DNA from 2 places in the Mesorhizobium sp. CNPSo 4684 genome. Region 2 is predicted to be linked to the other one. Evidence: predicted binding sites of a transcription regulator. Region 2 holds the regulator's gene; the other holds the start of a gene.
What was found. The regulator HrcA, encoded in region 2, represses chaperone genes, less so after heat shock. The targets are predictions, from matches to a motif close to GTTAGCACTCNCNNNNNGNGAGTGCTAAC.
Positions count from the first base shown of each region.

Region 1: a site for HrcA is predicted at 1,385-1,413, ahead of groES (co-chaperone GroES). Genes of this name have one in related genera too.

Region 1 covers NZ_JBWLUX010000077.1:90-3,154, reverse strand. Annotated here, with positions in the region: partial or broken gene groL (chaperonin GroEL) at 1-963, opposite strand, end outside; gene groES (co-chaperone GroES) at 1,027-1,323, opposite strand; gene AC04SG_RS32665 (zincin-like metallopeptidase domain-containing protein) at 1,934-2,080, opposite strand; partial or broken gene AC04SG_RS32660 (3-oxoacyl-ACP synthase) at 2,265-2,460, shown strand; partial or broken gene AC04SG_RS32655 (hypothetical protein) at 2,888-3,065, shown strand, end outside.
Region 2 covers NZ_JBWLUX010000001.1:208,740-234,933, reverse strand. Annotated here, with positions in the region: gene AC04SG_RS01230 (glucokinase) at 1-115, opposite strand, end outside; gene mepA (penicillin-insensitive murein endopeptidase) at 198-1,295, opposite strand; gene AC04SG_RS01220 (SDR family oxidoreductase) at 1,360-2,262, opposite strand; gene queG (tRNA epoxyqueuosine(34) reductase QueG) at 2,259-3,413, opposite strand; gene AC04SG_RS01210 (glutathione S-transferase family protein) at 3,394-4,086, opposite strand; gene AC04SG_RS01205 (undecaprenyl-diphosphate phosphatase) at 4,256-5,062, shown strand; gene AC04SG_RS01200 (YraN family protein) at 5,162-5,539, opposite strand; gene rsmI (16S rRNA (cytidine(1402)-2'-O)-methyltransferase) at 5,532-6,440, opposite strand; gene AC04SG_RS01190 (hypothetical protein) at 6,628-6,819, shown strand; gene AC04SG_RS01185 (hypothetical protein) at 6,827-7,015, shown strand; gene AC04SG_RS01180 (low molecular weight protein tyrosine phosphatase family protein) at 7,244-7,567, opposite strand; gene AC04SG_RS01175 (hypothetical protein) at 7,636-7,959, opposite strand; gene hemW (radical SAM family heme chaperone HemW) at 8,076-9,233, opposite strand; gene rdgB (RdgB/HAM1 family non-canonical purine NTP pyrophosphatase) at 9,235-9,882, opposite strand; gene AC04SG_RS01160 (VOC family protein) at 9,882-10,292, opposite strand; gene rph (ribonuclease PH) at 10,483-11,199, opposite strand; gene hrcA (heat-inducible transcriptional repressor HrcA) at 11,453-12,538, shown strand; gene AC04SG_RS01145 (hypothetical protein) at 12,575-12,778, shown strand; gene AC04SG_RS01140 (PQQ-dependent sugar dehydrogenase) at 12,884-14,233, shown strand; gene AC04SG_RS01135 (hypothetical protein) at 14,212-15,144, opposite strand; gene AC04SG_RS01130 (LysE family translocator) at 15,367-15,984, shown strand; gene cysK (cysteine synthase A) at 16,176-17,156, shown strand; gene AC04SG_RS01120 (glutathione S-transferase family protein) at 17,277-17,903, shown strand; gene AC04SG_RS01115 (RNA polymerase sigma factor) at 17,911-19,155, opposite strand; gene AC04SG_RS01110 (YciI family protein) at 19,163-19,531, opposite strand; gene AC04SG_RS01105 (RidA family protein) at 19,757-20,218, shown strand; gene AC04SG_RS01100 (saccharopine dehydrogenase family protein) at 20,234-21,904, opposite strand; gene AC04SG_RS01095 (thiol-disulfide oxidoreductase DCC family protein) at 21,967-22,392, opposite strand; gene AC04SG_RS01090 (hypothetical protein) at 22,572-22,712, opposite strand; gene ku (non-homologous end joining protein Ku) at 23,068-23,934, shown strand; gene ligD (DNA ligase D) at 23,940-26,194, shown strand, end outside.

The DNA of each region.
Region 1 (3,065 bases), on a different contig from region 2:
CTTGGCGCGGCCGAGCATGTTGAGGCCGACATTCTCGAGCTTGATGCCGAGGTCTTCCGAGATGACCTGGCCACCGGTGAGGATGGCGATGTCTTCCAGCATGGCCTTGCGGCGATCACCGAAGCCCGGAGCCTTGACGGCGGCGATCTTCAGGCCACCGCGCAGCTTGTTGACGACCAGCGTGGCCAGAGCCTCGCCTTCGACGTCTTCCGAGATGATGAGCAGCGGCTTGGAGGTCTGCACGACGGCTTCGAGAACCGGCAGCATGGCCTGGAGGTTGGAGAGCTTCTTCTCGTGCAGGAGGATGTAGACGTCCTCGAGCTCGGCAACCATCTTGTCGGCGTTGGTGACGAAGTAGGGCGAGAGATAGCCGCGGTCGAACTGCATGCCTTCGACGACTTCCAGCTCGGTCTCGGCGGTCTTGGCTTCCTCAACCGTGATGACGCCTTCGTTGCCGACCTTCTGCATCGCTTCGGCAATCATGGCGCCGACCGACTCGTCGCCATTGGCCGAGATCGTGCCGACCTGGGCAACTTCTTCGGAGGTCTTGATCTTCTTGGCAGCCTTGCCGAGAGCCGCGACGACTTCGCTGACAGCCAGGTCGATGCCGCGTTTCAGGTCCATCGGGTTCATGCCGGCGGCAACGGCCTTGTGGCCTTCCTGGACGATCGACTGCGCCAGAACGGTCGCGGTCGTGGTGCCGTCGCCGGCGATGTCGTTGGTCTTCGAAGCAACTTCGCGGACCATCTGCGCGCCCATGTTCTCGAACTTGTCTTCAAGCTCGATTTCCTTGGCAACGGTGACGCCGTCCTTGGTGATGCGCGGGGCCCCGAACGACTTGTCGATGACGACGTTGCGGCCCTTGGGGCCGAGCGTGACCTTCACCGCGTCGGCGAGGATGTTGACGCCGCGCAGCATGCGCTCACGGGCGTCGCGGGAGAATTTTACGTCTTTGGCAGCCATGTTTTAGCTCCTGGCAGGGGCTTGCGATAAAGCCCGGAATTCAGTTGACGGTGAGGCCGATAATCAGCCGATGATGCCCATAATGTCGGATTCCTTCATGATCAGAAGGTCTTCGCCACTGAGCTTGACTTCGGTGCCCGACCATTTGCCGAACAGGATGCGGTCGCCAGCCTTGACGTCCAGGGGAACCAGCTTGCCAGCTTCGTCACGAGCGCCGGAACCAACGGCGATGATCTCGCCTTCCTGCGGCTTTTCCTTTGCCGTATTCGGGATGATGATCCCGCCGGCGGTCTTGGATTCGGATTCGACCCGGCGAACGACCACGCGGTCATGAAGCGGGCGGAACTTCGACTTTGCCATTTTTTCTTCCTCGAATGAGAACGGTGAGAACAGTTCCTCCATCCGGCGAGGCCGCCGGATAGTTAGCACTCACCTAAGGCGAGTGCTAACGCGGTCGTGAGATAAGGCTGCAGGCTCGCACTAGTCAAGATGGAAGGGACAGGGCGAAGAGCAAAAAGCTGCTTTCGCCGACGCCATCCCCGCCGCCTTAGACACACGGCAGCGGGAGGGGGGCAAGGGAGCTAACGCAATCGGAGGTGCTCGTCTTGGTGTGCATCGCCTATGTCCAGCCGATCACGCGTGGCGAGCTGTTGTCCTTCTTCGCACGCTCGTCTGCGGGTGTGGGCTGGCCACCCATTTAACGATCGACGTGTCGAATGATTTCGCGGCGCCGTCCGATTTCCTCCGTTAAAATCCGGAGGCGATTGCATCGAAATACGGGTCTCAAATCGCAAATTGCGGTGGGACCGGCCCCTCGGCGCATGACGAGCTAACTACTGCTTCCCCGCCCTTTGTGAATCCAGCTCTTCGCCTTCGACCGGAGTGGTATCGATGGTCCTCGACTGGAGGCGCTGCAGTTCTTCGAGACGTTCGCCGTTAACGGTGTTGGGATCAAGCCGCTCGTTGAGATTTATGGTCGTCGCGACCTCGAGGCGCCCCGCCCCGGGGTCGCGCAAAGGAACGCGGCGGCAAGCTCCTCGCGAGAATAGCCGTCGTTTCCAAACCGTTTGCCGCCGAGGTCACGGTCAAAGTGCATGGCATGCCGGGTCCAGTGCACCTCGTTTGCGATTGCTGTCTAAACGCCTGCGCATCCCAGAAGGTCTTGAAGGCGGGCGTTTGAATAACGGAACCGAGCAGTCAGCGCATGACGGATGTTGGCCGCATCGCGGTGAAGAAGGCTTCGGCATGGGCAGTTCGCCCATTCGGGTTCCGGACGCGCCTGTCGACCTCGCTCCACACTTCGCGAAGTGTTTGCCAAGAGCGTGGAAATGATGACTGCATGTTCGACCGAGGCGCTCTAAACGGCCCGGCTGCGGCCACAAGACATCGACGGGCATCACGCCAAAGCATTTTTATGCAGTGGGGCGAAACCCGGGCATTGCTGATCATGCGATCGTCAAGACGATCGTCGATTACGGCAACTCTTGCGTCGCCACGCGCAGCTGACATCAAGAACGAGTGAGAATCGGATGGCGGGCCGGATGTGCTTGCCAAAGCAGTGCCTTCCCGTTCAACCAGGTTTCTGCCAGTCGCGCATCCGTACTTTGCAGTGCACCTCACCGCGAAAGATGGCCGTACAGATCAGCGAGGTGAAGCAGTATTTGTCTCAGATCTCGATTTATGGGGTCTTGACGGCGAAGCGCGCGGGCACATGCACAACGCTCGAGGCGCACTGTCGTGATCAGCTTGTCGACAGCTTCCCCATTTAACATAACAGACAGGGTTGGTCGCACTGGACGAACATCGGCTGCCGATGCTCACGATGCATGCCTGCCGAGGGCTGTTAAAGGGTAGTTTGTTCCTGATTTCCGGCACGTCAAATCCAGCCCAGCTTCGATGCCTCTATTTTTGAAGGGAGGAACGGATGGATTTCGCCTCGACGAAGTGGGAGCGTGTAAAGTCGGACAGCGCGGGCCGGCAAGCGGGTTCACCCGCGGTGCCGTCCGCAGATGCGACGACCTTTGAGCGGCAGCTGAACGAGGTCGCCAATTCCCGTGGCGGCAGAGCAATGCCGGCGGCCTCGACGTTGCAGCCGGTCCAGT
Region 2 (26,194 bases):
CGGCTTCCGAATTCGCATCGAGCACGATCGAAAAGCGCGCATTGGTGCCGCCGATATCGCCGATCAACACTGGAAACCGCAACGCTGCGTCGTCGTCGCCTGACATGCTCTTGATCGTCCCCTTTGCGACGCCGTTGCGCCCGTTTCAATCGATTGACTAGCGCATGACCCAGGAAAGGGGAAGCGTCAGGTCGCCTTTACTGTCCGACGTTTGCCGGCGGCCGTCGCCTCGGCAGGGGAATGCCGATCTCCGGCGTCGCGGTGTAGGCGTTAGCGGCGCTTGGCAGGCCCGCCGCGTTGCCGTTGATGGGCGGCAAAGGCGCATCAGGTTCGGGCGCCCTGGCCGCGATCGGCACGCCGCCGCCGCGATAGGTGACGGCTTCAACCGAGTCGGCATCGGGCTGGTCGAGCACGAACTGGCATTGTTTCGGCAGGTTCGCCATCGTCATCACGTCGCGCGCCTTGGGCGCGTCCGGGTTCTTGTTGGGCCTCCACGGCTCCGCGGTGAACCACCAGGCCAGCGGCTTGCCGCAGCCGTCATCGTCTGGTGTCGCTTCCTGTCCCTTGCAGTTGGGCGAGCCCGGCTGGCAGCCGATACGGATATGGAAATGATAGTCATGGCCCCAGAACGGCCGGATCTTGCGCAGCCAGGAACGGTCGCCGGTGACGGTGTCGCAAAGCTTCTTCTTGATGCCGGGATTGACCAGGATGCGCTCGACTTCCCGATAGCTTGCCGCACGCTTCAGCAGCTGCGTGTGCATCGGCTTCCACAGCCTGTCCTTCACCAGATGCGTCTTGTCGTCGACCATCAGCGTGGCGCTGATGTTTTCGCGCTCCTGGGTCGTGAGCTTGCGGTCGGGCATCGGCGTCAGCCAGATGTCGGCGTCGAGCCCGATCTGGTGCGAGGCATGCCCGGTCAGCATCGGCCCGCCGCGCGGCTGCGAGATATCGCCGATCAGAAGCCCCGGCCAGCCGTCGGCGGCGGCATCGCGCGACAGTTTCTCGATCAGCGCGATCATCGTCGGATGGCCCCAGCGGCGGTTGCGCGATGGTCGCATCACCTCCCAGTTCTGACCATCCATCGGAATGGCGACGCCGCCGGTGAAGCAGCCCTTGGAATAGAAGCCGAAGGATTGCGCCGCGGCCACCGCCGGTAGTTTCTTGGCGCCGAACAGGTCTTTTGCCCTGGGCTCGGCCGTGATTGCGCCCGCCACCAGTCCGGCCAGCGCCACGATCGCCAGCGCCGCCGTCAGGAACGGCCGCCTGCCGGGCAAGGATCGCATCGAAATCGTCATGAGCCCCCTCTGCTGCAGGCCGCTTATTCAAGCGAATCATAGCACGCCCGGCGCCGCGTTTCGATTATCTACCCTTGATCGGGCTGCGCGGCTCGCCATCGCGCCAGCTCCCGTCAGCCCACATCTGGTCGAATGCCTGGCGGTAGTCCGGAAAGCGGAACCGATAGCCGGCCGCCTTGATCGCTGTGTTGGCGACGCGCTTGTTCTCGCCATAGAAAGACCGCGCCATGGGCGAAAGTTGGGCAGTCTCGAAAGGAATTTCGGGCGGCGGTTCGACGCCCATCAGCGAAGCGGCATAGGTGACGACATCCTGCGGCGGCGCCGGCTCGTCATCGGTTACGTTGAAAATGCCGCCCGTATTGCCGTCGACGAGATGCCACAGCGCACCGGCAATGTCGTCGCAATGGATACGGTTGAACACCTGGCCGGGCTTGACCAGCCGCCGCGCGGTGCCGTTCTCCAGATTGACCAGCGCATTGCGACCCGGCCCGTAAATGCCGGAAAGCCGCAGGATAGCCACCGGCTTGCCGATCTCGCGGCCAAGCTCCAGCCAATCCTGCTCGGCCGCCACGCGCATCACCGAGCGCTTCGACACCGGCCGGCATGCCGCCGTCTCGTCGACCCAGCCGCCGCCATAGTCGCCATAGACACCGACGGTGGAGAGGTAGCCGATCCAGCCAAGGGCGGGCATCGCTGTTATCGCCAGGCGCGCGGCGTTGAGCACCGGGTCGCCGGCCTCCTCCGGCGCCACGGAGACGATCAGATGCGTGGTATTCTCCAGCGCCTCGCCAGCCTCAGGCGTCAGCGCGCCGTCGAACAGTAGCGGCGCGATGCCAGCCTGCTTCAGTGATTCGAGTTTTTCAGGCGAGCGCGAGGTGCCGAAAACCGTCGCCTTTTCCTCGTTGGCACGGGCAAACGCCTTGCCCGAATAGCCGGCGCCGAAGATGAAGATCTGCTTTTCGCTCATGCATCCGCCTCAATCGGCAGCGCGGACAGCCATTCGTCGCGCACTGTCGTGTTGGTTTCGGTTTTCGAGTAGGCGGCGGCCAGCTCGGCAAATTCCGCGACCGGCACCAGCCGCGCCAGCGCCCAGATGGCCGCGCCACGCACCAGCGGCGAGGCATCGTCCAGCAAAACGCGCACCGAACTGGCCAGCGAAACATCGCCGGAATTGCCGGCTGCGATCAGCACGTTACGGACAAAGCGGTCGCGGCCGATGCGTTTGACCGGCGAGCCGGAGAAGAAAGACCGGAACGCCGCGTCGTCCAGCTGCAACAGCTCCCCCAGCACCGGCTCGCGTAATTCGTCGCGCGCGGCGAGTTTTGCTTCGGAAGCGGCGCGGGCGAACTTGTTCCACGGGCAGGCGGCTAGGCAATCGTCGCAGCCATAGATGCGGTTGCCGATCTTTTCGCGGAATTCGTGCGGGATCGGGCCCTTGTTCTCAATGGTGAGGTAGGAGATGCAGCGCCTGGCATCGAGCCGATATGGCGCCGGAAAGGCATCGGTCGGGCAGGCGTCGAGGCAGGCGCGGCAGGAGCCGCAATGGTCTACCTCGGCTGCATCGGGCGCCAATTCCGCCGTGGTGAAGATGGTGCCGAGGAACAGCCACGAGCCGTGCTCGCGGCTGACCAGATTGGTGTGCTTGCCTTGCCAGCCGAGCCCGGCGGCCTCGGCCAGCGGCTTTTCCATCACCGGTGCGGTGTCGACGAACACCTTCACGTCGCCGCCGGCCCGCGCCACGATCTTGCCGGCAATCTCCTTCAGCCTTCCCTTCATCACCTCGTGATAGTCGCGGTTCTGCGCATAGACCGAGATCGCGCCGCGGTCGCGCCTTGCTTGCAGCGCACGCGGATCATGGTCGGGGCCGTAATTCATCGCCAGCACGATGATCGAGCGTACTTCGGGCCACAGCGTCGACGGTTCGCTGCGCCGCTCGAGTGTCTCGGCGATCCAAGCCATCGATCCATGAAAACCATCGGCGACGAATTCGGCGAGCCGTCCCGGCGCAAGCGGGATCGAGTCAGGCGTGGTGACGGCCACCGCATCGAAGCCGGCGCGCCGCGCCTCCGCGTCGATCAGCGCGCGCAGGGTTTCGCGTTTAGAAGTCGAGGTCCGCATAATGCGACACCGGCGACAGGCCGCGCACCCGGTCGGAGAGCAGCGGCCGGAAGGATGGCCGCGATTTCACCCGCGTGTACCATTCGCGCGCCGCGGCATGCTCGCGCCAGTCGATCTCGCCGAGATAATCCAGCACCGACAGCGTCGCGGCCGCTGCCAGGTCGGCATAGGTGACCTTGCTGCCGGCCAGCCAATGACGGGTGCCTGCCAGCCAATTGGTATATTTCATGTGCTGGCGGATGTTGGCGCGCGCGGCCCGGATCGCGCCAGAATCGGGCGAACCGCCGCCCGCCGTCTCCGGCATGATCGGCTTCAGCACCCGTTCGCGCACGAGATGCCTGGTCACTTCGCTCTCGGCCTTGTTGAGATACCAGTCGGTCAGCCGGCGGATCTCGGCGCGCTGCATCGGGTCTTCGGCAAACAGGCGCTTGTCGCGCTTCAGCACACCGCGCGTCTCGTCGAGATATTCGGCAATCACCATGGCGCCGACGATCGGCACGTCGCCCTCGGCAAGCAGGATCGGCAAGGTGCCGGCCGGGTTCAGCGCCAGGAACTCCTTGCGCCGCGTCCACGGTTTTTCCTCGATCAGCGCCAGCTCCTCGCCATACTCGCCAAAGGCGAGGCGAACGAAGCGGCAGGTGGCAAACATCGGGTGATGGAAAAGCGTCAGCATGGTTCCGCGATAATTCAGCGCACTGGCGAATCGCAGGGCGCACCGGTAAGTCTTGGCGGCCCGTCATGCGGCCGTCACGGTATTGCGACCTATAGGGGGACTTCCGCGCCGTGACAAGCAAGCCCTTTTGCAAGCCGTTTCCTTCCGTCACTTGAATGCCGAGGTTGCCATGGATAGCCACACCTTTGTCGAAGCCCTGCTGCTCGGCCTGCTCGAGGGGCTGACCGAGTTCATCCCGGTGTCCTCCACCGGCCATATCCTGCTTGCCGGCCATTTCCTCGGCTTCCATTCCACAGGCAAGGCCTTCGAGATCCTGATCCAGCTCGGCGCCATCCTGGCGATCCTCAGCGTCTATTTCCGCCGCCTGTGGCAGATGCTGCTCGACCTACCGCATGACCGGCTGACGCGGCATTTCGTCCTCGGCATCCTGATCGCCTTCCTGCCGGCGGCCATCATCGGCGCGCTGGCGCATGATTTCATCAAGACCATCCTGTTCGAATCGCCGCGGCTGATCTGCATCATGCTGGTCATCGGCGGCGTCGTGCTGCTGGCGGTCGACCGCATGAACCTCAAGCCCGTCTACCGCGACGTCGAACGTTTCCCGACCCGGCTCTATCTGCAGATCGGCCTGTTCCAGTGCCTGTCGCTGATCCCCGGCACGTCGCGCTCCGGCTCGACCATCGTCGGCGCGCTGCTTCTGGGCGTCGACAAGCGCGCGGCGGCGGAATTCTCCTTCTTCCTTGCCATCCCGACCATGGTCGGCGCCTTCGCCTTCGACCTGTTCAAGAACCGCAATGTGCTGACCACGGCCGACTTGCCGATCATCGCCATCGGCTTCGTCGCCGCCTTCGTCGCCGCGCTGATCGTCGTCCGCTTCCTGCTCGATTACGTCTCGCGCAACGGCTACTCGCTGTTCGGCTGGTGGCGCCTGGTGGTGGGTGGTGTGGGCTTGGTGGCGTTGATGATTTGGGGGTGAGGAGTGGTCCGCGAAGCGGACGGAAAGCCAATTGCTTGGCTTTCCGAACGACGAACGCCCTGAGCCAGCGAAGGGCGAGCGACGCCTGTCACTAGCCCCTCAACTCCTCCCATAAAACGCATTCTCCACGTGCACCGGCCAGCGCCAGGGCAGCACCGCCACCATGTCGAATCGCATCGACAGCTTTCCGTAATCCGGCTGCCGCGACAGCCAGATGTCGGCGGCGCCCTCGATGCGGCGCTCGGATTCATGGCCGATCGCCTCCATCGCTTCCATCAGCGTGCGCCGCGCCTTGACCTCGACGAACAGCACGAGGTCACCGCGCCTGGCGATCAAGTCGATTTCACCGAAGCGCGTGCGATGGCGGCGCGCAAGGATGCGGTAGCCCTTCAGCATCAGCGCCGCTGCTGCCAGCCACTCGCCGCGATGGCCGCGCCGATAGGCCTTTTGGCGGCTGGCGCTCGGGCGCTCAGCCACCTTCGCCTTCTCCAGCGGCATCCCTGAGCTCAAGCAGCCGCCGGTACAGCGCCTGCTTCTGCCCGCCGGTCATCTTCGCCGCTTCCGCCGCAGCCTTGGAGGCCGGCATTTCGGCGGCCAGCGACAGAAGCAGCCGGTCGATGTCGGCGGGTTGGTCGGCCTTGACCTCGGCGGGGCCGACACAGATGACGATCTCGCCCTTCGGCGTGTCGGCCGCCGCATAGTGGTCGGCCAGCGCCCGCAACGTACCGGTGCGCATCTCCTCAAAGGTCTTGGTCAGCTCGCGGCCGATGGCTGCCTTGCGCTCGCCACCCAGCGCCTCGACCATGGCAGCCAGCGTTTCGGCCAGCCGGCGTGGCGATTCGAAGAAGATCAGCGTCGTCGGCACCGCCCTGAAGGTTTCGAGCTTGGTCAGCCGCTGCCCTGATTTCACCGGCAAGAACCCGGCAAACAGGAAGGCGTCGGACGGCAGGCCCGACGCCGTCAACGCCGCCAGCGGCGCCGACGGACCCGGGATCGGCACGACGCGCAGGCCGCGCTCCTGCGCCTCGCCGACCAGCCGGTAGCCCGGATCGGAGATCAGCGGCGTGCCGGCATCGGAAATCAGCGCCACACTCTGCCCGGCCTCAAGCGCTGCGATCAGCTTCGGCCCGGCCTCGCCGGCATTGTGCTCGTGATAGGCGGTGGTGCGGCGGCGGATGCCGTAGCGGTCGAGCAGCACGCGCGAGACGCGGGTATCCTCGCAGGCGACAATGTCGGCGGCGGCCAGCGTTTCCAGCGCGCGCAGCGTGATGTCGGCGAGATTGCCGATCGGCGTCGCCACCAGATAGAGCGCCGGCTCGAGCGGTCGGGCCGGCATCTCGGTCTGGCCGATCACATAGCTGCGTTTTTCGCCGGTCACCGCTCACTCTCCGTTCAGCCCTGTTTGGCACGGCGCAGGCGCGGTTGCAAAAGCCCGGCGTCCCGCCTCAACCTGACCGCCCCAAACCTGACGCCGATGTAATCCGGCCGCCATGTCTTTGCCATAGTGGGGAACGAAACCGTGGCCGGCGGATTGAATACCTGAGTCTCTTGAGGAGGAGGACAGGATGGACAGCCTCAAATTGCAGGACGTTTTCGAGCCCTACTATGCCGGGCGCAACCGCGTGCCCGTGCCAAAGGACAAGCGTCTGCTCGCCAAGAGCGAGACCAGCCTGACCAGGCGGGCCACCACCCCCTTGCCGACGAATGTCAGGCTTTCCGACAATCAGCCCCAGCCAAGCAGCACGACGGAGCACTGACCGGACGATGCCCAATCGCTTCGATATCTTCATCACCCGTCTTGAAACCAAGAGCGCCAGAGAAGGCGTGCCGCCGCATCCGATGAACGACCAGCACAGCGTCCGCCGCGACAAGGCCGACGCCAAGCCGGCCCGACCCGGCAACGCGCATGCCGCAAAGGACCGTGGCAAGCGCCGCTTCAAGCACGACGCTTGATCCCACAGACCTTTGCGGTTGGGCGAGACGGTTGATCCTTCGTCATCCTATGGCGAAGCAAGGAGCGTAGCGACGCGGCGCAGACCATAGGATCCATGCCGTGACATCAAAGCGTCGCAACGGTCCAGAATTCTGTTCTGCCGAATTCCTAGGCTAAGGTCGCGGCATGGATCCTCGGGTCAAGCCCGAGGATGACGAAGGCGTGGATGCCAACGCCCCGCATCTTGTTCAACCGAGATACCGCGAAACGCGCACCTCCAACAGACGCACCAGTTCCGGGTCCATGAATTCATAGTCATCAGGGATGTCGAGGCAGACCACCCGCGCCTTCTTCAGGCTCGCCTTGAATTTCTTCTGCAATTTGGTGCGGTGCGCCTTTTCCATGACGAAGATGATGTCGGCCCACGCCACCAGTTCATGCGTCAGCGGCGTGTCGGCATCGTGATTGGTGCCGGCCGACTCAACCTCGATGTCCCTGCGCTTGGAAAACACCTGCTCGGCAGTCGGGCTGCGCAAACGATTCTGGCTGCAGACAAAGAGGACGTTCCTCAAGAGTTTCCATCTTTAGTTATTGGCTATTGCCCTGGCTAGAAACCCAAACTGCGCTCCGCCGCGTGCAATTACTCATCCCATATCTCTCGTATCGATTTTGTCAGAGGGATGTACTGATCAATAGTAAGTCCATAAAGATCGAATTCTATAGAATCATCCTTGGCGATCGCTCTAAGCCTGATGCCGATGAAGGTGATAAAGCTGGTTACGACGCTGAATTCACTCAGATTGGCTGTCTTTCCCTTGGTGAGAACTTTTCCGTTCTTGATAAAAATTACTTCTGCCTCATAGAAATCTTCGTCTTTCGACGGTTTAGAGATCTCGCCCAGTCCAAACTCGAACACATCATCAGTGTTCAATGTCCGCAGCGTCTCGTGGATCAGGAACTTCATCGCAGGACCATCTGGATACGGCGCGGGCACGCCTTCGGTTCAACAAGCCGAACTTCTAGCATCCTTACTGGAGCCGATAAATCGTCCACCACAGACTAGCCACTTGGCCTGTGGGCTTACCGCGCCAGATCCGCCACCACGGCGTCGAGCACGATCATGCCGGCCGGCGTGGCGCGCAGCCTGGCGTTGCCGATAGGCGCCACCAGCCCCTCGTCCTGCAGCACCGACAGCCGCGCGCTGGACAGGCCGCGCCCGGAAAACGCCTCGTAGCGGGTAAGGTCGATGCCTTCAGCGAGCCTGAGCCCCATCAGCAGGAACTCGTCGGCCTCCTCCGAACGCGTCAAGACTTCGCCGCCGGTGACGCCATGGCCCTTGGCCTCGACCAGATTGGCCCAGGTCTCCGGCATCCGCTCGGCGATGGTGACGGTGCGGTGGCCGTTCTCGATGAAACGGCCATGCGCGCCCGGCCCGACGCCGACATATTCGCCATAGCGCCAGTAGGTCAGATTGTGCCGGCTCTCGGCGCCCGGCCTGGCGTGGTTGGAAATCTCGTAAGCCGGCAAACCATGCGCTGCGGTCACCTCTTGCGTCAGCGCGTAGAGATCGGCTGCCCGGTCATTGTCGGGAATGGTGAATTTGTGCGCGGCATGCAGGGCGTGGAACGGCGTGCCTTCCTCGATGGTCAGCTGGTAGAGCGACAGATGGTCGGCGGCGTGGTCGATCGCCTGTTCGAGCTCCGCCTGCCAGGCGTCCAGCGTCTGGCCGGGACGGGCATAGATCAGATCGAAGGAAAGCCGCGGAAAAATCTCACGCGCCAGCCCGATGGCATGCACTGCTTCCTCGACATTGTGCAGCCGGCCAAGGAAGCGCAAATCCTTGTCGTTCAGCGCCTGCACGCCGAGCGACACCCGGTTGACGCCGGCGGTGCGGTAGCCGCGAAAACGCTCGGCCTCGACCGAGGACGGATTGGCTTCCAGCGTCACCTCGATGCCATCGGGCACGGTCCAGTTCTTGGCCACGGCGTCGAGCACCGCCGCCACCGTCTGGGGCTGCATCAGCGACGGCGTGCCGCCGCCGAGAAAGATGCTGGTCACTTCGCGCGGCCCGGTGCGCCCGCGCATCGTCGCGAGCTCGGTCTCGAAGGCGCGGGCAAAACGCTGCTGATCGACCGGCTGGTGGCGGACATGGCTGTTGAAGTCGCAATACGGGCATTTGGCCGCGCAGAACGGCCAATGGATGTAGACGCCGAAGCCCGGGCTGCGGTCCAGCGGCATCTCAGGCCGAACCAAGTCTGGCGCGGGCGAATTTCTGGAAGGCGCGGGCGCGGTGCGACAGCGCCGTTGGCTGGCCGGGCTTCCAGCCATGCTTCTCCTCGGCGCTCATCTCGCCGAACGTCTTGTCGAAACCGTCAGGCAGGAAAACCGGGTCGTAGCCGAAGCCGAGCTCGCCGCGCGGCGGCCACACCAGCGTTCCCTCGGCCTCGCCGCGATAATATTCGGCTTCGCCGTCTGGGAAGGCGAGGCAGATGACGGCGACAAAGCGGCCTGTTCGTTGCTTGGGCTCGGCCGCGCCGACCTCCTGCAGCGCCACTTCGGTGCGCTGCATGGCCATGCCGAAATCGCGAGTGCCTCCCGGGGTTTCGGCCCAGTTAGCGGTGTAGACGCCGGGTGCGCCGTCGAGCGCGTCGACGCAGAGGCCCGAATCGTCCGACAGCGCCGGCAGGCCGGTGGCTTTAGCCGCCGCAAAAGCCTTGATATAGGCATTTTCCTCGAAGGTGGTGCCGGTCTCGTCCGGTTCCGGCAAGCCGTAGTCCTTGGCCGACTTCGCCTCGAAGCCGAACGGACCCATCAGATCGGCGAATTCGCGCAGTTTGCCTGCATTGTGGCTGGCGACGACGATCTTTTTTCCATCGAGAGAATGCATCAAAGGCCCCAGATCCGTGGCTCGGCGAATTCGATCGAATTGCCCGAGGGGTCGCGTATGTAGATCGAACGCCCGCCTTGCGGCCATTCGAATTCGCTTTCGATGGCGATGTTTTTCGCCTCAAGCTGCGCCTTCCAGCGCCCGAGTTCATCCGCGCTCGCCGCAAAGCACAGATGCCCCTCGCCGACCGTGCCGTGCGGCGGCACTTTCAGCCGCGCATCCGGCGCCGGCGGCACTTTGGTCGCCTCGGCGTTGAAGATCAGCAAAACGCCGGCGCCGCAGCGGAAGAAGAGATGGCGGCCGTCGACCTTGCCGAGGAGGTCGAGGCCGAGCACATCGCGGTAGAAGGTTTCTGCGGCCGCAAGATCGGTGACGTAGAGAGCGGATTCCAAAATAGCAGAGGGAGTCACGAGGCACCCCCCACTGCCCTGCCGGGCATCTTCCCCGCAAGGGGGGAGATTGGCAGTTCCGCTGGCAGCGTCTCAACGTTGATGGTTGGCGAAAACGGTAGCGACCTCTGATCTCCCCCCTTGCGGGGGAGATGGCCGGCAGGCCAGAGGGGGGTGTGAAGGATCGCCGACGTCATCGCAGTAAATTCAATCAGGCCACAGCCATCTGCTGCAAACTCACCAACCTTTGGATGCCCTTCTTGGCCAGACCCATCAGCTCCGCGAACTGCCCTTCGGAGAAAGGCTCGCCCTCGGCGGTGCCCTGGATCTCGACGATGCCACCCTTGCCGGTCATGACGAAATTGGCGTCGGTGCCGGCCGACGAATCCTCGATATAGTCGAGATCGATGACCGGCTGGCCGTCATGGATGCCGCAGGAAATCGCCGCGACATGGTCTTTCAGCACTTTGGCAACGCTGGCCATCTGCCGTGCTTCCATCCAGCGCAGGCAATCGTAGAGCGCCACCCAGCCGCCGGTGATCGAAGCCGTGCGGGTGCCGCCATCGGCCTGGATGACATCGCAGTCGACGGTGATCTGCTGTTCGCCCAGCGCCTGCAGGTCGACGACCGCGCGCAGCGAACGGCCGATCAGCCGCTGGATCTCCAGCGTGCGGCCGCCTTGTTTGCCGGCAGAAGCTTCACGGCGCATGCGTTCGCCGGTCGAGCGCGGCAGCATGCCGTATTCAGCCGTCACCCAGCCCTTGCCGGAATTGCGCATCCAGCCCGGCACCTTTTCCTCCAGGCTCGCCGTGCACAGAACATGCGTGTCGCCGAATTTCACCAGGCACGAGCCTTCGGCGTGTTTGGACACGCCGCGCTCGAAGGAGATAGCGCGCATTTCGTCGGCTTGGCGTTTGGAGGGGCGCATCGAGGCCTCTTTCTGTTCTTTTTGCGGTTGCGTGGGCGGCTTGTAGACGCATGCAGCCCATGGCGCAAAGGAAAATGGCCGCAAACGCGGCGCCGTGACCGCATACGGCATGGGGCGATCGCAAGAGCGACGCCGCTGGCCGCAAACGCGGCAGCGGGCGATCTGGAACAGGCGCCGCTGACCGCAAGTGCGGCAGCGGGTTGCGCAGGGGCGAAGGAAGTCTATATCCTTTAGCCGGAGGTTTTTGGCCCGAATGACCAAGGCAGTCACCGAACCCAGTCTGCTGGCACCCGCGCTGCAGTCGCTCGACATGCGCTCGCGCGACATTTTCCGGCGCATCGTTGATTCCTACCTCAAGGATGGTGAGCCTGTGGGATCGCGCAGCCTGTCGCGCATCCTGCCGTCGTCGCTGTCGCCGGCCACCATCCGCAATGTGATGAGCGATCTCGAACATCTCGGCCTGATCTATGCCCCGCACATCTCGGCCGGGCGGCTGCCGACACAGGCGGGCCTGCGTTTCTTTGTCGATGCCTTCATGGAGCTCGGCGATCTTTCCGACGAGGAACGCCGCGTCATCGAGGCGCAGGTGCGCGCCTCCGGCTCGGGCGCGACGCTGGAACACATGCTGACCGAGGCCAGCCAGATGCTGTCGGGCATGTCGCGCGGCGCCGGCCTGGTGCTGGCCACCAAGAACGAGGTGGCGCTGAAGCACATCGAGTTCATCCAGCTTGAGCCGACCAAGGCGCTGGCCGTGATGGTGTCGCAGAACGGCGATGTCGAGAACCGTGTCGTCGACCTGCCGGCCGGCATCACCGTCTCGCAGCTGCACGAAGCCTCCAACTTCCTAAACGCCCATATCAGGGGCCGCACGCTCGCCGAGGCGCGCATCGAGATCGCCCGTATCAAGGACGAGACCAGGGCCGCCCTCGACACGCTGTCGCAGGATCTCGTCGAAAAAGGCCTGGCGGTGTGGGCGGGCGCCGACAGCGGCCTGCCGGCGCGTCTCATCGTGCGCGGCCGCGCCAATCTGCTCGAAAATGTCACCGCCCACGCCGACATCGAATTGCTCAGGCACCTGTTCGAGGACCTGGAAACGCAGGACGGGCTGATCCAGCTGCTCGACCTCGCCGAGGACGGCCCCGGCGTGCGCATTTTCATCGGCTCGGAAAACAAGCTGTTTTCGCTCTCAGGCTCGTCGCTGGTGGTGGCGCCTTACCGCGACAAGGATGCCCGCGTCGTCGGCGCGCTCGGCGTCATCGGCCCTACCAGGCTGAATTATGCCCGCATCGTGCCCATGGTCGACTACACTGCCCAATTGATTACCCGGATGTTGAGATAAGTCCAAAGCCGGCATCACCGCAAAGGAGGGCGCAGAATGGCGCTTGAATCGTTCAAGGCCCAGATCAGTCTGCTGCTCGAGGAAATGGTCAACCAGCCCGAGGACGAGCACGAAATCCAGGAGCAGCTGCGCGAAAAACTTCGCGAAATGCGCGCCATGGGCCTGCCGCTGCCGGACGATCTCGTCGCGCTGGAAAAGCGGCTCGACGACGATCTCGACGTCGAGGAAGAGGACAGCTGACGGGTTTCGCTTGAATCTGCGCGCGCACGCTTCTCTTTTGTGGCGCTCGCGCGATATCTCTTCTTTGCATGACGCCCCGACCGGCGTGAATTCGAGGAGGACAGTATGATCCGGATTGCCGGCTTCGCGAGCCTTGCCCTGCTTGTGGCCACCAGTGCCTTCGCTCAGCAAGCCGATCAACCGCTGCTGACCGGCAAGGACGCTTTCGGCGACTGGAAGGCGGACAAACCGGGCGTGCGCCGGCTGATCAAGCCGCAGGACCTACAGGCGCCCTTTGTCACCGAATCCGCATCCAATGGTCCCGGCGTGGCGGAGAGGCCCGAAGGCGCCAATCCAGTTGTGCTGCCGGGTTTTACAGCGGAGCTTATCGCCTCCGGTATCGCCAACCCGCGCGTCGTTCGCGTTGCTCCGAATGGCGACCTGTTTGTTGCCAACAGCAACGACGACGAGATACGCGTTTATCGTCTCGGAAAGGGTAGCGCAAAACCCGTTCAGAAAGCGATCTTTGCCAGCAACCTGAGCCGACCCTACGGCATTGCCTTCTATCCACCGGGCGACAAGCCGCAGTGGGTCTATGTCGCCAACTCCGACAGCGTGGTGCGCTTCGCCTATCGCGACGGCGATCTGAAAGCCTCCGGTGAACCGGAGACGATTGTCTCCGGCATTCCCTCGGGCGGCCACTGGACTCGCGACATCGCCTTCTCGCCCGACAGCAAGACGCTTTATGTCTCGGTCGGCTCCGAATCGAATATCGCCGAGGGCATGGGGAAGGAACCGCGCGGCGGCCTCGACGCCTGGATCAAATCCATGCCTTCAGGTGCTGCCTGGGGCGAGGAGGACGGCCGCGCCGATGTGCTGGCCTTCGACCCCGATGGCAAGAATGGCCGCATCGTTGCCACTGGCCTGCGCAATTGTTCTGGCCTGACCGTTCAGCCGGCGACCGGTGCGCTGTGGTGCGTCGTCAACGAGCGCGACTCGCTCGGCGACAACATTCCGTTCGAATTCGCAACCACCGTAAAGGACGGCGCCTTCTACGGTTGGCCCTGGTACTATATCGGCAACAATGAGGATCCGCGCCGCAAGGGTGAGCGCCCCGACCTTGCCGGCAAGGCAACCATCCCCGACGTGCTGATGCAGGCGCATTCGGCGCCGCTCAACATCGTCTTCTATGACGGCGGCAATTTCCCGGCCGAGTATCGGGGCGATGCTTTCGTTGCCCTGCACGGGTCCTGGAACCGCGGCGTACGCACGGGCTACAAGGTGGTGCGACTGAAGTTCAAGGATGGCAAGCCGACCGGCGAATATGAGGATTTCATCACCGGCTTCGTCATTTCCAATGACTCCGTCTGGGGCCGGCCTGTCGGCGTCGCGGTGGCCAAAGACGGCGCGCTCATCCTCACCGAGGATGCCAACGGCACCATCTGGCGCATCACTCATGTCGACGGGCCTTCCTGAGCCCTTTGGTTTGGCAAAGAGCTGCCCCAGTGCACGTCCCGATGTATCGCCTTGGGATAGGTATGGATCACCTCGGCCGATGAGACGCGGTCGTCGAAACCGGTATCCCTGAGATTGAAGAGGCCGACCGAGCCGAAGGACTTCTTCGCCCCTTGCGCGAAGCGGCTGTCGCTGAAATCGTGTTCGTAGAGCGCCACCGTGACGTGACCGTCATTGAGCTTCGGCACGTAAACACTGCTGATCGTGTCGTTGGCGACGCCCAGCTGGTTGACGTTGAAGCGATAGACGTCCTGCACCATGCGCCGGGCCGCATTGCCGTTGATCATCCAGTATTCGCGGCGCGATGCGCGGTTCTGGTCGTCAAGCTTGAGCGCTGCCTTGCGGCCAAGCCCGAGCCAGTGCTCGAACACCATCACATTGGCGCCCCAGGGGTAGGGATAATTGGACTTGTCGACGATGCGCCGCACGCCGGTGTCGGGAATCTCATTGGTGTCGACATAGTCCAGCCATTGCAGCTGGAACGACGCTTCCACGTTGAGGTCGCTGTTGCGCGGATCGGAAGCAACGATGCGCCAGTCGGAAACCGGCGGATATTTGGTGTCGAGGTCGATGTAGAATCCGGCCTTGGCAGTGTCGTCGGGGTCCGGGGAGTCGCGCTCTAACGCGACAAGCCGCACCTCGAAACGGTTGTTGACGACCAGCGGATAGATCATCGGATGAACGGGGTGAGCGCCGGGGTTCCGGCTGTCGGTAAAGTACCCAGGCGCTGGGACGATATCGCTCGCGCCCTTGTCGAACAGGCTGAAGGCCTGCCGCCCCTCGAACCACAGATACCATTCCAGCTCGTAACCGCGCGCCTCGGAATAGGGCTTCCATTGCAGAAGCTGGATGTGAAGTCGTTTCGCTAGCATGGGCAGTTCCTGTCGGTGTAGCCGCGCAAGAGCGCAGCTATTAGGGATTGCAAGGTGCGGTGGGGCGGATGGGGGATAGCCGCTCTCCCACGGCGCGTAAGTGAACCATCTCTCGTTATCGGCCGTGCCCTGACGACCGTCCGACCTTGCTGGCGCAATCGAATCCGTTTTACCCCTGCCGGCTTTCATGGCATCAGGGGCACTTCACGGGGTGCAACCGTCATGACCCTCACCGGCTTTCTCGCCTATAGCGCCGCACTCGGCATCGCCGCCGCCATTCCCGGCCCTGGCGTCACCGCGCTTGTGGCGCGGGCGCTGGGCTCGGGCTTCCGCTCGTCGCTGGCCATGTCCTTCGGACTGATGCTCGGTGACCTCACTTATCTCACCGCCGTGGTGCTCGGCCTTGCCTTTGTCGCACAGACCTTCGGCATGGTCTTCCTCGCCATCAAATGGCTGGGCGTCGCCTATCTCGCCTTCCTCGGCTGGCGGTTCTGGACCGCCGGCATCACGCCCGAAACGGTCGAGGCCAGGAAAGGCAAGGGTGGTCTGGCATCGAGCTTCCTTGCCGGCCTCACCGTCACGCTCGGCAACCCGAAGACGATGATCTTCTATCTCGCAATCACGCCGACCATCGTCGACCTGAAGACCATCACGCTCGCCGACTACGGCATCCTGGTCGCGCTCACCGTCATCGTGCTCTTCGTGGTGCTGGTGCCTTATCTGGCGCTGGCCGCCAAGGCGCGCTGGTTCCTGAAATCGCCGCGCGCGCTGAAGGCGCTGAACCGCACCGCAGCCGGCTTCATGGTTGGCGCAGCCGCAGCCATTGCGGCGCGTCAGTAGACCGGTTTCAGCCAATCCATTCCGCCAATCGGGCCATCCGGGAAATGCGTTTCCGGGAGGTCAGCCTTTTCAGCAAGCACCCCACTCGATATTTTCGGCCGGCAGCCTATCTTGCGCGATCGAAAGCCCTATTCTGTCCGCCGATGCCAATTGCCTGACCAATTGCCTGATTTGACTTGGGAGCGAAACCAATGAACAAGCCCGTCTCTTCGCCGCGCGTGCCCGGCCGCGGCCGCGTCTACAATTCGATCACCGAGACGATCGGCGACACGCCGTTGGTGCGGCTCGACAAATTCGCCAGGGAGAAAGGCGTCGTCGCCAACCTTCTGGCCAAGCTCGAATTCTTCAACCCGATCGCCTCGGTCAAGGATCGCATCGGCGTTTCGATGATAGAGGCGCTTGAAGCATCGGGCCGCATCAGGCCCGGCAAGACGACGCTGATCGAGCCGACCTCCGGCAATACCGGCATTGCGCTCGCCTTCGCCGCCGCCGCCAAGGGCTACAAGCTGATCCTGACCATGCCTGAAACCATGTCGGTGGAGCGCCGCAAGATGCTGGCGCTGCTCGGCGCCGAGCTGGTGCTGACAGAAGGTCCCAAGGGCATGAAGGGTGCTATCGCCAAGGCCGACGAGCTGGCGGCGACCCTGCCCGATGCGGTCATTCCGCAGCAGTTCGAAAACCCGGCCAATCCGGAGATCCACCGTCGCACCACGGCCGAGGAGATCTGGAACGACACCGATGGCGGTGTCGACATCTTCGTCGCCGGCATAGGCACCGGCGGCACCATCACCGGCGTCGGCCAGGTGCTGAAGCAGCGCAAGCCCTCGGTGCATGTCGTCGCCGTCGAGCCGGAGGCCTCGCCCGTGCTGTCGGGCGGCCAGCCCGGCCCGCACAAGATCCAGGGCATCGGCGCCGGCTTCGCGCCAAAGATCCTCGACACCACGATCTATGACGAGATCGTCAAGGTTTCAAACGAGGATTCGGTCGCCAACGCCCGCCTCGTCGCCCGCCTCGAAGGCGTGCCGGTCGGCATCTCGTCGGGCGCCGCACTCCAGGCGGCAATCGTCGTCGGCTCACGGCCGGAGAACAAGGGCAAGAACCTGGTGGTGATCATCCCGTCCTTCGCCGAGCGCTATCTGTCGACCATCCTGTTCGACGGGCTGGGGGCTTAGTCCTTACGTCTTCGCTGGACCGCTTGAAAACCGCTGGTGGCTTCAGCCGCCGGCTTGAGCGGAAGGTGGCTTCCGGGTCAAATCGCCCGGCCTGCTTCGTGCAGGTTGGGGAGGATTTGAATGTACAGACTCTACACACGCCCAGGCAGTGGCGGCTTCGTCGTCGAGGCGGCGTTGGCGCTGGCAAACGTGCGATTCGACCAGATCGATGTGCCGAAGAAAGACCCGCCCGACCCGGCTTTCCTCGACATCAGCCCGTTGAACCAGGTTCCGGTCCTGACCTTGCCCGACGGTCAGTCGATAACCGAATCGGCGGCGATCTGCATCCTGCTTGCCGAGCGCCACCCGCAGGCGGGTCTGGCGCCGGCCGCCGGATCGCCGGATCGCGCCGATTTCCTGCGCTGGATGGCGTTCATGTCGTCGGTGCTCTACCCGGCCATCCTGCGTCTATACTATGCCCATCGCTACACTACCGATGCCGAGGGCAAGAAAGCCGTCAAGCAGGCAGCCATTGCCGAGATGGACCGCGGCTTCGCCATTGTCGATGCAGCACTCGAGGAGCGAGATTGGCTGGTCGGCGACGCGATGTCGCTGGCCGACATCTATCTCGTCATGCTGGTGGCCTGGCACCCTGATGTCGACAAGGCGCGGGCGGACTGGCCGAACATCGAACGCCTGTGGTCGGCATTGCGCGCGCATCCGCTGATGAAACGGCTCAACGCATCGCATGAGATGTGGCCGGGTTGAGCGGCGCTCAATTTCGCAGGATCGCCCGTTTCGCCTGCAAGAAGCGGCGCACGGCCGGGTCGCGCTCGAGGCCGATCGCCCGGTCATAGGCTTCGACCGCTTGCGCTGCATTGCCGAGCCTGGCCAGCAGGCCGGCGCGGGCAGCCCAGTAGGGCTGATAGTCGTTAAGCCGCTTGTCGTCGTCAAGCACGTAAAGCGCCGCCAGACCTGCCGCTGCCCCATCGGCCTCGGCGATCGCCACGGCGCGGTTGATAGCCACCACCGGCGAGCCGGCAATCGCCGACAGCGCATCATAGAAATTCCGGATCGCCGCCCAGTCGGTCTGGCGGGTCCGCCGCCGTGTCGCGTGCACCGACTGCACCGCCGCTTCGAGCTGGTAGCGGCCGATGACGCCCATGGTCGCAGCGTGACCGAGCAGCGCTTCGGCCTCGTCGATCAGCGCGTGATCCCACAGAAGGCAATCCTGATCGGCAAGCGGAACATAGTCGCCGGCTTCATCGCGCCGCGCCGGGCGGCGCGCCTCGGCGAACAGCATCAGCGCCAGCAGACCGAGCGCTTCCGGCTCGTCGGGCATCAGCGACGCCACCAGACGCCCGAGCCAGATGCCTTCGGTCGCCAGATTGCGGCGTTGCGTTTCAGTGCCGGCGGGGTCGGTCCAGCCTTCGGCGAAAGCGGCGTAGATCGCTTCCAGCACCGTATCCAGCCGCTCGCCGAGTTCGGCCCGCTCCGGCACGCGGAACGGAATGCCGATCTCGCGGATGCGGCTCTTGGCGCGCACCAGGCGCTGGCCCATCGTCGCCGGCGAGACCAGGAAGGCCGAGGCGATGGCCGCCGCGTCGAAACCCAGAATGGTCTGCAGGATCAGCGGCGCCCGCACGCTGGCCTCGATCGCAGGATGGGCACAGGCAAACATCAGCCTGAGACGCTCGTCGGGCAGGTCTTCGTCATGCATGCTTGCCTCCATCTCCTCGGCCATCAGCTTGAGATGGTCGCGGCTCGCCTCGCTGGTCAGCCGACGGCGCACCGCATCGACACCACGGCGGCGCGCCACCGCCAGCAGCCAGGCCTCGGGCTTCTCGGGCACGCCGGCTTTCGGCCAGCGCTCAAGTGCTGCGGCAAAGGCATCCGCCAGCGCGTCCTCGGCGCCGGCGACATCGCGCGTGCGCGCCGCGAGCCAGGCGACGAGCTTGCCGTAGCTTTGCCGGGCGGCCGCCTCGGCCGCCACGCGCGCGATCTCCGGTCGACTATCCATCACTGGGTCATTTCTGAGAGGCGTACTCGGTCATTTCCCAGATCGGCCGCACCTCGATAGTGCCGGCGCTGGCGCCTGGACAGCGGGCTGCCCATGCGATCGCCGCGTCGGCGTCCTCGGCATCGATCATGTAGAAACCGGCAAGCTGCTCCTTGGTGTCGGCGTAGGGGCCGTCGAGCACATTGGTCTTGCCGTTGGCCGTCCGCACCGCGGTGGCAAGCTGGGTCGGCTTCAGTCTGTCGCCGGCGAGCCACGCTCCGGATTTCTTCAACGCTTCGGTGTAGGCACCGTAGGCGGCGCTGATCTCGTAGGTCTTGTCGCTCGGCGCGGCCGCCATCGCGGCTTCGTTCGCGTATATCAAAAGCATGTATCGCATGGTCTTCTCCTGTTTTTCGAAGGCCGCGTCGTTGCGTGCCGGACGTATGTCGTGTGGCCATGCCCGATTTCGACAGGCTTCAGAAAAACTTTCATCTTCACAAGGAGATTTCGCAAGGACCAGATCTTTCCTGGCTGGACGATGGCGGCACCGGACTGGCAGCGGGCGCGCGCAGCACTATCCTCTGTCGTGGCGGGCACGTCACGCGAGGCATGGGAGGAGAGAATGGAACTCGTGACCCACAAGAAATTCAAGAACGGCCGGTTGATGCCATGGGCAAAGGGCACAGTCGTCAGTGGAGCGAGAGGAACCGTCTATCTCTGCGGCAACACCGCGACATCGGCCGACTATGATCCAGCCGGCAAGAAAGGCGGCGGCTTCGCCGGCGATGCGGCGGCGCAGTGGCGTGAAGTTCTCGGCAACATCAAATCGGATCTGGAGGAACTGGGCAGCAGCCTCGACCATCTCATCAGGCTGACCTTCTTCGTCAGAGGTCCCTTTCCCGACGGCGGCGTTCTCAGCTCTCCCAATTTTCGCCTCGACGTGCTGGACGCGTTCTTCGCAGAGCATTGTCCGAAGCACTGCAGCTACAACAATCCGCCGCCTTCGGAAGTAATCGGCGTCGCAGCCCTTGTCCAGGCCGACATCGTCATCGAGATCGTCGCCGTCGCAGCGCTGCCGGACTGAGGTCGCGGGGATGGATCAGGCGTTCGGCTCGAGCCAGCCGCGATAGCGCACGATCAGCCCGGTGAGCGGGTGCGAGATCTCGACATGGAAGCGGAAGCGGCCGTCCTCGACGCTCTCATAGGATGCCGAGCGCGGGCAGAGCCACATCGGCAGCTTCAGGCCGAGAAAGCTCCAGCGGCGCAGCACCAGCGACAGTCTTCCCTGCTCTGCCACCAGCGCCATGGCGAAGGTCAGCGGGCCGAAGCGCTCGCACAGCCGCCGCCGCGAGCGGCCTTCACCGACGAACTGGCGGCTGGAGAAAGTGTGAGCGCCAAACGTTCGCGTCCAGGTCTCGCCATCCTTGCCGGCATCGAAGCGGACCTGGACCGGCATGTCGGCACTGGCGGGAGGAAATCCAACCAACCAGCAAGATAGCCGGCTAAGAATACCGGCGCCACGTTCAACGCTGCCGCGTCCCTCGGCCGTTCCAACGCGCTCATGCATGGCGCGGATTTCTTCGGGCAGATCCTGCCAGGTGCCGCCGACCACTTGCGGATAGAGGGGCTTTTCGACGTCGGCAGTGTCACCCCTGAAGCCGGTATAGATCGCCTTGCCGGCAAACAGCGCCTGATAGTCGTCAAGTTCCAGGTCGCGTACCGCCGCTCGCGCCCCTGGGGCCGGCGCCTGTCCGTCCAGCGTCTTGCGCACCAGCGCCTCCACCGCCATGGCCGGGATCAGCGGCCCGTCATCGCCTTCGGCCAGCAGATGCCAGGAGCGTTTGATCGCTTCACCCGCCTTGTCGACCCCCTCCACCGCGACGAACATGCCGCCGCGGTGTTCGCCCCAGCGCAGCCGGTTGGACGCCCAGTGCATCAGCGGCGCCAGCGGCGACAGCGACCGCACCAGTCCGATCCGCACCAGCCAGGCAAGGCCGATCAAGGCGCGGTGCAGGATTTCGGGAACCGGCCCGGCGCCCATCCAGATGGTTTTGGCCTGCGGCAACAGGTCCGCCAGCGCGCCCAAATCCGGCACGTCGACCAGCGAAAACAGCGTGCTGTTCAGCGGCACCTTGCCCGGCGCGGCAATCGTGTAGCGCATCTGCTCGGTCAGCGGATGGCCCTGCGCCTTACCGCCATCGCGTTTCAGGTCGACCGGCTGGCCGGCGTAACCGGCAATGGCGCGGATGACATTTTCGCCGACGCCGGCAAAGGGCGACGGCGCGATACCGCCCTGGATTGTGTCGACCCGCGCCATGCCGGCGGAAAGACGACGCACCACCGCTGCGGTCAGCACCGGGAAACTCGACACGCCGGACAGCACGAACAGGCCTGCCTTGCGCGCCGCATCGTCATACGCGGAGACGCCGGCGACGAAGTCCGATCCGTCGGCGAGGTCGAGATAATGGATGCCTTGCGCGATGCAGGCCTCGATCAGCCGGTAGCGGCCCGCGCCATAGGCCTGGAACGGACCGCTGGCGTCGACGACACAATCGGGTTTGAGCGCCGAAAGCTGAGCCGGCAGGTCACCGCCGCGATCGAACGCAAGGGGCACCAGCTCCGCCGCCGCGCCGATGCGGGTTTTGCACCAGGCTTCGGCCTTGGCCAGCCCGCGCCCGGCGACGATCAGCGTCAGGCGCGGTTCGCTCTCCAGCAACTGCACGATGCGGCCGGCGAAAATGCCATAGCCGCCGACGACCAGAAGCCTCATCGCGCTGTTGCCTCCATGCATGTCGTGTCCCCAAAATCGAGGTCACTTTTGGGCGACATGCATCAACCAATCATCCGCGCACGCATCGTGGCGGACGGGGTCTCGCAACTGTCCTTGCGGCCGAAGATGGCGTAGCGGTTTTTGGCGATGCGTTCGTAGAGCCAGTCTCGCAAGGGGCGTGGCAACAGCAGCAGGGCTTTCGCCGCCCGCCACGGCCAGCCGAGTTCGGCCATCACGGCAACAAAACTGTCCAGCCGTGTGAAAGGAGCGCCATTGATGAGGACCAGATTGGTCTCATAGCTGTCGGTGCGCAGTCCATGCTCGTGGAACAGCGCCTCGCCGAAGGGCGACTGCGCCGTGGCGAAGCGGAAGCGGTTTTTGCGGTCGAGCCTGACCACCGTGCGCACGAAACCCGAGCACAGCACGCAGACGCCATCGAAAACGATCAACGGCTGGCTGGCATCGAAGGGTTCAGGAGAAGAAGTCACGGGACATCCAGCAGCTTGTGTCAGGCGACACTAAGCATGCCGGCTAGGGGATCAAAGCCGCGGCGTTGTCGCACGGCTTCTCGCGGCCAGAGCGGGGCGCTCAGCGCGATAGGTGGTTGCGCGGTGGTCGGCGCCCGGTCTGCAGATCCGGCTGTCGTGACGGCTTTCGAACGTCATGATCAGTGCGCGCCGAGCGAGCTGCCGCGACGGGCGCAGGCCGGGCCCGGTCCGCGCATGTAATAGCGCTCCGGCCGATAGGTCGGCGCGATGAATTCGCGGATGGCGGCGGCATAGCCGGCGATGTGGCCCCAGAATTTCATTTTACTTAGTTCCCTGTCCCGATTTTCGGATGTCCCGTCCGATTGCGGGGATCATAGCGTCGAGGCGTGAATAGTCGGTGAACACGATGTTAATCTTCGGTCGAAAACCCGTCGCTTCGTGGCCGGAATGCGGCTGTTTCGGGGTCTTTCAGAGCCTTTTGAGCCCTTTCCGGCCAATGTGACTTTTGCATCACATATGTTTCGTCTGGATGTCGCTTGGGCGCGGTTCTGTTTCAATTTCGGGGAGCCCCGCGAAATTTCCGTGCGCACGGCTGCAAAGCCGCCCAGGCTGCGTTCGGAACCGGAATCGGCTTTACCCGTTCTCGGTTGAACCGCATCGCGCAGGAGTTTCGCCATGGCACCCCGCCCCGCCTGGAAGGGCTATCTGAAACTGTCGCTGGTCACCTGCGCCGTCGAACTGACCAACGTCGTCACCCACACCGAAAAAGTCTCGTTTCGGGTGCTGAACCGCAAGACCGGCAATACGGTCAAGCGCATCTATGTCGATGCCGAAACCGGCAAGCCGCTGGAGGAAGGCAACGAGATCAAGGGCTATGAACTCGACGACGGCGACTTCGTCCATATCGAGGAAGACGAGATCGCCGCGGTGCAGATCGAGTCCTCGCACACCATGGCGCTGGACGGTTTCGTCGACAAAGCTTCGATCCAGCAGATTTATCTCGACACGCCCTATTATGTCGCGCCGGCCGATAAGGTGTCGGAGGAAGCCTTTGCCGTCATCCGCGACGCGATGGCCGGCAAGAAGATGGCCGGGCTGGCGCGCATCGTGCTCTACGCCAGAGAACGTCCCGTCGTCATCGAGCCGCTCGGCAACGGGATGGTGCTGACCACCTTGCGCTACGACAACACGGTGCGGCAGCCCGAAACCGTCTTCGGCGACATCGAGGCGGTGAAGACCGACCAGGAGATGACGGATCTCGCCGAACTCATCATCGACAAGAAGAAGGCGAAGTTCGATCCGTCGAAATTCGAGGACAAGTATGAGGACGCGCTGCTCGAACTGATCCGCGCCAAGAAGGCCGGCAAGAAGGCGCCGAAGCCGCAGGCCGCGCCCAAGCCGTCCAATGTCGTCAATCTGTTCGACGCGCTGAAGAAGAGCCTGTCGGATGGCGGCGCGGCGAAAGCCTCGGCCAAGAAGGCAAAGCCGGCGGCCAAAAGCGGCAAGGCGAAAGCCGCCGCGCCCAAACGCAAATCGGCGTGAGCACCATGGCCAGCCTCGAACAATATCAGTCCAAGCGCGATTTCAAGAAAACCGCCGAGCCTGCCGGCAAGGTCGCGCGCGGCAAGCAGGCCGGAGGCATCTTCGTCGTCCAGAAGCACGACGCAACCAGGCTGCATTACGATTTCCGCCTCGAGCATGACGGCGTCTTGTGGAGCTGGGCGGTGACGCGCGGCCCGAGCCTCGACCCGCACGAAAAGCGGCTGGCCGTGCATGTCGAGGACCACCCGATCGACTATGCATCCTTCGAGGGCACCATTCCCAGGGGCGAATATGGCGGCGGCACGGTCATCGTCTGGGACGAAGGCACATGGACACCCGAGATCGACCCCGCCAAGGCGATGAAGAAGGGCCACATCTCATTCGAGCTCAAAGGAAAGAAGCTGAACGGCCTGTGGCATCTCGTCAGGCTGAAACCCCGCGCGGGTGAAAAGCGTGACAACTGGCTGCTGATCAAATCCAACGATGCCGCCGCCCGCCCCGGCGAGGACATTCTGAAGGACGCGCCGAAATCGGTGAAGTCGGGCCTGACCATCGAGCAGGTCGCGGAAGGCAAGACCGCCGACGGCAAGAAGCCGAAAGTCTGGCATTCCAACAAGCCCGCCGCCTCCAGCAAGGCGAAAGCCGGCAAGCGCCTCGATTTCATCGAGCCGCAACTGGCGACGCTGGAACGCGATGCGCCGCCGGGGAAGGATTGGCTGCACGAAGTCAAATTCGACGGCTACCGCATGCAGGCGCAGATCGCCGGCACCGAGGTGCGGCTGCTGACCCGCACCGGCCTCGACTGGACGGAGAAATTCGGCCCCGAGATCGTTGCCGAACTGGCCCAACTGAAATGCAGCGACGCCATCATCGATGGCGAGATCGTCGTGCTGGCCGACAGCGGCGTTTCGTCTTTCTCGCTGCTCCAGCAGGATCTCTCCGCCAATCGCACCAGCCGCTTTACCTACTACGTCTTCGACCTGATGCGGATCGACGGCAAGGATTTACGCCGCGAGCCGCTGGTCGAGCGCAAGCAGGCCTTGCAGGAGCTGCTCGGTGAGCCGGCCGAAAATGCCGCCGTCCGCTTCAGCGACCATTTTGCCGAACCCGGCAAGATCATGCTCCAGCACGCCTGTCGCATGGGCCTCGAAGGCATCGTCTCCAAACGCGCCGACGCACCCTACCGCAGTGGCCGCGGCCCGAGCTGGGTGAAGTCGAAATGCACGGAGCGCCAGGAGTTCGTCATCGGCGGTTATCTGCCCTCGGAAAAGACCGGCCGCGGGCTGCGCTCGCTGCTGGTCGGCTATCACGAAGGCGGCAAGCTCAATTATGCCGGCCGCGTCGGCACCGGCTTTTCGGTCAAGGGCGCCACCGATCTGAAGAAAAAGCTCGATGCGTTGAAGGCAAAATCGTCGCCCTTCGCCTCGACCGTGCCGAACGGCAAAGGCCTGGTCTGGGTCAAGCCAGAACTTGTCGGCGAAGTGGAGTTCCGCAGCTGGACCTCGGACCGTATAATACGCCACGCGTCGTTCCAGGGACTGCGCGAGGACAAGCCGGCGGAGGAAGTCGTGCAGGAAAAGCCATCGAAACCGGCGAGCAAGGCAAAGCCCGCGGCAAGCAGCGCCGGCAAGGTTGCCGGGACCAAAGCTGGGGCAATGACCACCAGCGTAAAACTATCCCATCCCGAAAAACTGTTATGGCCCGACGAAAAAATATCCAAGCAAGCCTTGCTTGAGCACTACGCGCTGGTCTGGCCGCGCATGCAGCAATTCGTCGTCAACCGGCCGCTCAGCCTGGTGCGGGCGCCGGACGGCATTGGCGGCCCGCGCTTTTTCCAGAAACACGCCTCGGCCGGCATGAGCGACAAGATCGCCCGCATGAAAGACCCGACCGACGGCGAGGAGATCCTGTTCATCCGGGATTTCGACGGCCTTGCCGCTCTGGTCCAGTACGGCGTGGTCGAGGTCCACATCTGGGGCTGTACGACCGACGAACTGGAAAAGCCGGACCAGATCATCTTCGATCTCGATCCCGACGAGGGCGTCGACGTCAAGGCGGTGCGCGAGGCCGCGCTCGACATCCGAGGCAAGCTCGACGATCTGTCGCTGCCCAATTTCGTCAAGCCATCGGGCGGCAAGGGCTACCACGTGCTGGTGCCGTTGAAACCATCGGCGGACTGGGAGGCGGTTAAAACCTTCTCCCATGATTTCGCTAAGGCGCTGGAGCAGGCCGCGCCTGATCGCTACACGGCAACGCTATC